Regions from separate parts of the Phycicoccus ginsengisoli genome, predicted to be linked through region 2. Evidence: predicted binding sites of a transcription regulator. Region 2 holds the regulator's gene; the other holds the start of a gene.
What was found. The regulator LexA, encoded in region 2, represses DNA repair genes until DNA is damaged. The targets are predictions, from matches to a motif close to TCGAACANNTGTTCGA.
Positions count from the first base shown of each region.

Region 1: a site for LexA is predicted at 1,738-1,753, ahead of ACYVDO_RS18650 (HNH endonuclease signature motif containing protein). Genes of this name have one in related genera too.

Region 1 is NZ_BAAGYN010000014.1:39,585-43,518, forward strand. Features, by position in the region: gene ACYVDO_RS18640 (ABC transporter permease) at 1-358, shown strand, start outside; gene ACYVDO_RS18645 (saccharopine dehydrogenase family protein) at 365-1,642, shown strand; gene ACYVDO_RS18650 (HNH endonuclease signature motif containing protein) at 1,762-3,144, shown strand; gene ACYVDO_RS18655 (YbhB/YbcL family Raf kinase inhibitor-like protein) at 3,197-3,766, opposite strand; gene speB (agmatinase) at 3,902-3,934, shown strand, end outside.
Region 2 is NZ_BAAGYN010000008.1:142,793-146,726, forward strand. Features, by position in the region: gene fdh (formate dehydrogenase) at 1-1,012, opposite strand, end outside; gene ACYVDO_RS14505 (LysM peptidoglycan-binding domain-containing protein) at 1,182-1,586, opposite strand; gene lexA (transcriptional repressor LexA) at 1,845-2,570, shown strand; gene ACYVDO_RS14515 (DUF4259 domain-containing protein) at 2,574-2,993, opposite strand; gene ACYVDO_RS14520 (GNAT family N-acetyltransferase) at 3,085-3,606, opposite strand; gene ACYVDO_RS14525 (class I SAM-dependent methyltransferase) at 3,625-3,934, shown strand, end outside.

The DNA of each region.
Region 1 (3,934 bases), on a different contig from region 2:
CTTCGTCGTGGTGGCCGTCAAGGCGCGGGTCGCCTCGCTCGACCCGCGGCTCGAGGAGGCGGCAGCGGACCTCGGCGCGACCCCGGTGGCGACGTTCATGAAGGTGACGCTGCCGCTGGTCGCTCCCGGGATCGCGGCAGGGGCGCTGCTGGCGTTCTCGCTCAGCTTCGACGACTACATCATCACCAACTTCAACGCGAGCCCGAGCTCGGTGACCTTCCCGATGTACGTCTGGGGAGCCGCGCAGCGCGGCACGCCGGTGCAGATCAACGTCGTCGGCACGGTGATGTTCGTCCTGTCGGTCGGCATCGTCCTCACCGCGCAGCTCATCTCCCGGCGCAGGGCCAGGAAGGCATAGGAACCCATGCGAGTCCTCATGATCGGCGCCGGCGGCGTCGGTGACGCCGCCGCGCGCATCGCCGTCGAGCGCGACTTCTTCGAGCGGTTGGTGGTGGCCGACTACGAGCTGTGGCGGGCTGAGCGCACGGTGGCCGAGGCCTCCGCCCGCCGGCCGGGTGAGTCGCGCCTGGTCGCCGCGCAGGTCGATGCGTCCGACGAGGCCGCGGTGGCGGCGCTGGCGCGTGAGCACGGCGCGACGCACGTCCTCAACGCGGTCGACCCCCGGTTCGTCATGCCGATCTTCCGGGGTGCGCTGGCAGCGGGCGCCGGCTACCTCGACATGGCCATGAGCCTGTCGCAGCGTCACCCGCAGGAGCCGTATGCCCGGACGCACGTCAAGCTCGGGGACGACCAGCTCGCGATGGCGGGGGAGTGGGAATCCGCCGGGCAGCTGGCACTGCTGGGGATGGGCGTGGAGCCGGGCCTGTCCGACGTGCTGGCGCGGTACGCCTCGGACCACCTCTTCTCGCACATCGAGGAGCTGGGGACGCGCGACGGCGCCAACCTGGCCGTGTACGACGACGAGGGCAACGAGACCTTCGCCCCGGGCTTCTCGATGTGGACCATCATCGAGGAGTGCCTCAACCCGCCGGTGGTGTGGGAGAAGCAGCGGGCCGACGCGGCCGGCGGCGACCTGGAGGCCGGGTTCTTCACCCTCCCGGCGTTCAGCGAGCCGGAGGTGTTCGACTTCCCCGGCGGCATCGGGCCGGTGGAGTGCGTGCACGTCGAGCACGAGGAGGTCCTGCTCATGCCGCGCTGGCTCGACGCCGAGCGCGTCACCTTCAAGTACGGACTCGGCGAGGAGCTCATCACCATCCTTCGGACGCTGCGCACCCTGGGCCTGGACCGCACGGATCCCGTCCGGGTCAAGGGCGTCGAGGTCTCGCCCCGCGACGTGGTCGCCGCGGTGCTGCCCGACCCCGCGACCATCGGCCCGCGCATGAAGGGCAAGACCTGCGCGGGGGTGTTCGTGACGGGCACCGGCAAGGACGGCCGCCCGCGCCGGACCTACCTCTACCACGTGTCCGACAACGAGGAGACGATGCGCGAGTACGGCGCCCAGTGCGTCGTGTGGCAGACCGCGGTCAACCCGGTCGTCGCGCTCGAGCTGCTCGCGACGGGCGCCTGGGAGGGCAGCGGGGTCAAGGGCCCCGAGGCGTTCGACGCGGTGCCGTTCCTCGACCTCCTCGCCGCGCCGAAGCCCGAGGGGTACGGCTCGCCCTGGGCCATCGAGGACCGCTGACCGGAGCCCGGACAGCGCCGGGCGTTGGAGGGTCGACTCTCACGAAAGTCATTGCGGTGCAGCTGTTTTCGCCGCTACCAGCCTTGTGGGAATGTTCGAACACCTGTACGATTAGGGGCATGTCAATCAGCCCCATCACCGTCCAGCGCGACCGAAGACAGCGCGAGCTGTGGGACCGCACCGCCGAGGTGGCGGGGCGGCTCAACCGGGTCCAGGCGGAGCTGGTGGACATCGCGACTGAGCTGCTCGAGGGCAGGCACTGGGGTGACGGGGGCTTTCGTTCGCCCGAGCACTACCTGGTCGTCCGGGCTGCCCTGTCGCCCGCGCGTGCCCGTGACGTCGTGGCGGTGGCTCGTCGCAGGGCCGAGCTCCCCGTCGTCGCCGAAGCCGTGTCCGAGGGGGTGCTGTCGCTCGACCAGGCTGCTGTCGTCGCCCACCACGTCCCGGTGTCCCACCAGCGGTCGGTGGGGGAGCTGGCTCGGCATCTGACGGTGCCGCAGCTGCGCAGGGCGGTCTCCCGTCACGCCTTCGCCGTCGCGAGGACCTCGATGGACCAGGAGCCGGGGGAGCTCTCGGGGGGAGACGGGGAGCCCCGTGCCGAGGAGGTCCCCGCGGTGTCGGAGGCCGAGCGGCGTGCGTGTGCCCGACCCGAGCTCTCGATGTCCTATGACCGTGACGGACGCTTCCAGCTGCGCTACTCGGCGCCCGCCACGGTCGGGGCGCTGGTGGAACAGGCGGTTCGCGAGGCCAAGGACGCGCTCTTCCTCGCCGCCCGCGCAGGCGCGGACCACGGACAGGATGAGCGAGCGCGGGCCTCAGCGGTCGCCGGCCCCTGGCCGAGCCACGCGGAGGCGTTCGAGGAGATCGCCCGCCGCTCGTTGGACACCCTGACGTCCTCGTCGCGCAGCAGCCACTACCGGGTCTACGTCCACCTCTCCACCGATGGTGCCTGGGTCAACGGACGCGGCGCCATCCCGCTCGCCCTCGTGGAACGGCTCCTCGTCAACGGTGCGGTGCAGCCGGTGTGGGAGACCGACGGCAAGCCCGTCGCCGTTGGGCGGTCCATGCGGATCCTGCCCGACCGGGCGCGCCGGCTCGTCGAGGACCGCGACCGTGGCTGCCGGTTCCCGGGCTGCACCGCCACGCGTTTCGTCGAGGTCCACCACCTCGTGCGCTGGGCCGAGGGAGGGGCCACGGACCCGGGCAACCAGGCGTGCCTGTGCACCTTCCACCATGACGCGATCGACCGCGGTGACTACACGGTCGAGGGCGATCCCGGTCGGCTGGACGGCCTCGTCGTGCGCAACCGGTACGGCCTGGTGGTCGGTCCGCCCGTCACCTCCGGGATGGCGCGGCCCCCGGGTATCGGAAGGCAGCAGACCCGGGTCGGGCGTGGGGCCACGGACCGGGCTCCCACGGCATACCGACCGCCGACGGGTGAGGCGGTCCGCTGGGCCGACCTCGAGCTCGGACCCGACGACTCCCTGCCCCCACCGGGGTGAGCGGTGGGGGCCGGCCCGACGATGACCTCGGCGACGTCGCCTGCCCGTGACGTCAGTGCGAGCGTCGGTACGTCGCCGTGAGGCGACCCTGCGCGAGTGCGCCACCCCGGACCGCCTCGAGGGCGTCTGCCAGGGCGGCCCCGTCGCGCAGCCCGGTGGGTGATCGCAGGGCCACCACGGTGAACCGGTAGTGGTGGGTCCCACTGGGCGGGCACGGCCCCATCCAGGCCGCCTTGCCGGCGCTGTTGCGCGCCTGCACCCCGGGCGGCGTCACCCCTTCGGGGATCGACCGGGTGCTCGGGGGCAGGTCGAGCAGCACCCAGTGCGTGAAGGTGCCCGAGGGCGCGTCCGGGTCGTCGACCACGAGGGCGAGGGCGGCAGCGCCGGTGGGCACGCCGGACCACGCGAGCGGGGGCGAGGTCCCCGGCCCGTCGCAGGTGTAGCGGCGCGGGACCGTCCCGCCCTCGACGAACGCCTCGCTGGTCACGGTGATGGTGCTGGGTGCGTTCACGGCCTCGGTCATCGACACCTCCTGGGAGCTCGACCCCATGCCCCCGCACGCCGACACCAGGACGACCGCCAGGACGCCCCGCGCAGACCGGCCGACCGCGGCAGGCTCCATCCCTCCACCATGCCACCGACGCGCCCGAATTCGCCTCCTGTCAATGACACCTGGCCCATCCGCGAGTCGACGGACCCTGCCCCGAAAGGGGTGACCGGGCTGCCGCCGGTCCGGGGCGAGCACTAGGTTGGGGACATGGCGCGCTACGGGCAGCAGTACGGCCCCGAC
Region 2 (3,934 bases):
TGGCGTACGCCCAGCTCGAGGGGTCGTAGCTGCCGAGCTTGTCGTCGTAGCCGGAGAACAGGCCGTCGAGGTCCTCGGTGTCCTTGAACTCGTCGCTGACGATCGTCGCCGCGTTGGTGTAGGCGACCACGTACTCCTTGAAGTAGAGGTCGTTGGTGAGGATGTGGTTGATCAGGGCGCCGAGGAAGACCACGTCACTGCCGGCGCGGATCGGGACGTGCTTGTCCGTGGTCGCAGAGGTGCGGGTGAACCGGGGGTCGATGTGGATGACCTTGGCGCCGCGCAGGCGTGCCTCGGTCACCCACTGGTAGCCGACCGGGTGGCACTCGGCCATGTTCGAGCCCTGGATGACGATGCAGTCGGCGTTGGCCAGGTCCTGCACGTACTGCGTCGCGCCGCCGCGTCCGAACGAGGACCCCAGACTGGGGACCGTGGCGGAGTGTCAAATACGGGCTTGGTTCTCGATCTGGATCGCGCCCGCGGCGGTGAAGAGCTTCTTGATGAGGTAGTTCTCCTCGTTGTCGAGGGTGGCTCCCCCGAGCGAGGCGATCCCCATGGTCCGGTGCAGCGGCCGGCCGTGCTCGTCGGCGTCCTGCCAGGTGCGGCGCCGGCTCTCGACGAACCGGTCGGCGATCATGTCGATCGCGGTGTCGCGGTCCATCGGCTCCCACTCGGTGCCGTGCGGGCGCCGGTAGAGCACGTGGGTCTGGCGGGAGGGGCTGTTGACGAGCTGCTCGCTGGCCGAGCCCTTGGGGCACAGGCGGCCGCGCGAGATGGGCGAGTCGGGGTCGCCCTCGATCTGCACGACCTTCTCGTCCTTGACGAACACCTTCTGGCCGCAGCCGACGGCGCAGTAGGGGCACACCGACTGCACCACGCGGTCGGCCGTGGCCGTCCGCGGGGACATCGACCGGGTGCGCTCGGACGTGACGGCCGGTCCCCGGCCGAGCAGGTCACCGCTGCGGAACTGGCGCAGCACCGGCCAGTCCAGGAACGTCTTCGTCGAGCTCATCAGTCAGCCTCCTTGCGGTGACCATATCCCTGGGTCCGGCAGCGCGCACTCCCGACGAAAAGGACGTCGCCCCAGACGCGTTCGGCCCGGGCGGGTCCCACCGGACAACCGGCTCGACGCCGGGCGCGGCATCCGGACCAGGCCGCCGGGCCCGGCCGGGGAGAGTGGCTCAGCCGACGGCGGGGATGAGCAGGATCTGGCCGGCGTGGACCTGGTCGGAGGCGAGGTCATTGGCGACCTGGATGCGGGCCACGGCGTCGGCGACCGGCAGGCCGGGCAGCTGCGTGGCGGCCACCTGGGAGAGCGTCTGGCCGGAGCGCACCGTGGTCGAGTGGTCGATGGCGGCGGAGGAGGCCGAGGCTCCCCCGGCGAGGAGGGCGACGGCGACCGCGACGAGCGCCACGAGGACGGTCAGGGTCACGGCGAGCCGGCCGGCGCGGGTCAGCCGGAGCGGCGCGGGGGCGGGGAGCCGGAGGTCGTCACCGCACGGCACCGACACCAGGTGCGGGCGTGCGGGCCGGCGCGGCTCGTCCACCGGCGGGGCGGTGACATCCCAGGCGACTGCTGCACTCATCGGGTCCTCCATCGTCAAGGTCATCGAACAGGTGTCCGAAGACCGCTGGTGCCAGTTCTAGCACGCATGTTCGAACAGGACAAGACACACCTCGAACACGTGTTTGGCAACTGTGTTCGAACGCCATACGCTGTGTCCACGTCGAGGAGCACACCAGACGGCACTGACAACGGCCCCCACGCCGGGGCCCGGGACCGGCCTCCTGGCGTGGCGACCGACCGGATCCACGGCACCTGACCTGCAGAGACGAGGAGCGTCATGAGCGGCGACAACGTCAAGGAACTCCCCGACCGCGACCGCGGCGACGGCCTCACCGTGCGCCAGCGCAAGGTCCTCGAGGTGATCCGGAACTCGGTCGACCGCCGCGGCTACCCGCCGAGTCTGCGCGAGATCGGCGAGGCCGTCGGGCTGACCTCCCCGAGCTCGGTCGCGCACCAGCTCGCGACGCTCGAGCGCAAGGGCTACCTGCGCCGCGACCCCAACCGACCCCGCGCCATCGAGGTCGTCTCCCCCGACGCCGCCGCCGACAGCCGCGGCTACCGCGGCGGGGCCGCGCCGCAGGACGAGGTGGCCGAGTTCGACGAGACGGGCATGGGCGACGCCCGGCCGGAGGCGTCCTACGTGCCGGTCCTCGGCCGGATCGCGGCCGGCGTGCCGATCACGGCCGAGGAGTCCGTCGAGGAGGTCTTCCCGCTGCCCAAGCAGATCGTCGGCGAGGGCTCCCTCTTCCTGCTCAAGGTCGTCGGCGACTCGATGATCGACGCTGCGATCTGCGACGGCGACTGGGTCGTCGTCCGCCAGCAGCCGACGGCCGACAACGGCGACATCGTGGCCGCCATGCTCGACAACGAGGCGACGGTCAAGACGTTCAAGCGCCGCGACGGCAAGGTGTGGCTGCTCCCGCACAACCCGGCCTTCGAGCCGATCGACGGTGACCACGCCACGATCCTGGGCAAGGTCACCGCCGTCCTGCGACGGGTCTGACTCCTAGCTCTCGTCGCCCAGGGCGTCGAGGTAGTGCGTCAGCCGCGCGCTGAACTTCTCGCCGCCGTCGCCGTCCGCCCACAGCTCCCAGAGCTCGTTGTCCTCCGAGCGCAGGGCGCGGTGCAGCGCCTGGGTGGCGAGCTCCTCGAGGCGCTCGTCGATGTCGAGCGGGTCCTCGTCGACCCAGCGAGGCACGTTGCGCTCGCCCACGACCGACTCCGGGTCGTCGCAGGCGGACACGATGACGGCCGCGGCGATGGCCTCGGACATCACCGGGGCCTCGATGTAGTCGCGCGAGCGCACGACCCGCCCCAGGGCGGACTCCACCCGCTCCCGGCGCGCCTGGGCGTCGGCCTCCTCCAGGTCGTCCAGGAAGTCGAGGGCGTCGTCGTTCTCGAACGGTCCGGCACCGGTCGCACCCATGGGTCAGCCTCCCCGAGTCTTCGCGCGAATCTCCTCGGCACGAGAGTGCCAAGCCAGGGCGTGACGCGCCAGTGCTGTTCCGGGACCCGGCTCAGGCCAGCCGCTGGTACCAGGCCGTGTCGACCCACCGGCCGAACTTGTTGCCGACCTCGCGCAGCACGCCGACCCGCTCGAAGCCGAAGCTGCGGTGCAGCGCCTCGCTCGCCTCGTTCGGCAGTGCGATCACCGCGAGCTGGGTGTGCACGGACGGTTCGGCGTCGAGCCGGGCCAGCAGCGCGGCATACAGGCTGCGGGCGATGCCCGCCCCACGGGCGGAGGCGTCGACGTAGACGGACACCTCCCGGGTCCCGTCGTAGGCCGGCCGCGGCCGGAACGGACCGGAGAACGCGTAGCCGACGACCTCGTCCCCGAGGCAGGCGACGAGGACGACGTTCCCGGGCCCCGTCGCCGCGAGCTTCTCGCCGAGGTAGGCCGCGCCGCGCTCCTGCGTGTCGAACGTCGCCACCGAGGTCCGCACCTGCTCGTCGTAGATGGCGGCCATGGCACCGACGTCCGTCGGGGCCGCGTCGCGGACCTCGACCGGCGGTCGTCCCGCGGTGGCAGGGGCAGTCATATCGGCGATGCTAGGGGGATGAGCGAGGATCGCGGTCACGAGCACGCGCCGGGGGGCGCACGCGCGGCGAGCACCGGCACCGGGCGCCGCCAGCTGTGGGACGAGCGGTATGCCGCGCAGGGCAGGGTGTGGAGCGCGGAGCCGAACGCGGAGGTCGAGCGCATCGTCGGCGACTGGGAGCCGGGGCGCGCTCTCGACCTCGGCGCCGGCGAGGGCCGGCACGCCGTCTGGCTGGCCGCCAGGCGGTGGCGGGTGACGGCAGTCGACTTCTCCGCGGTCGGGCTGGCCAAGGGCGAGAAGGAGGCGACGGGCCGGGGGCTGCGGGTGG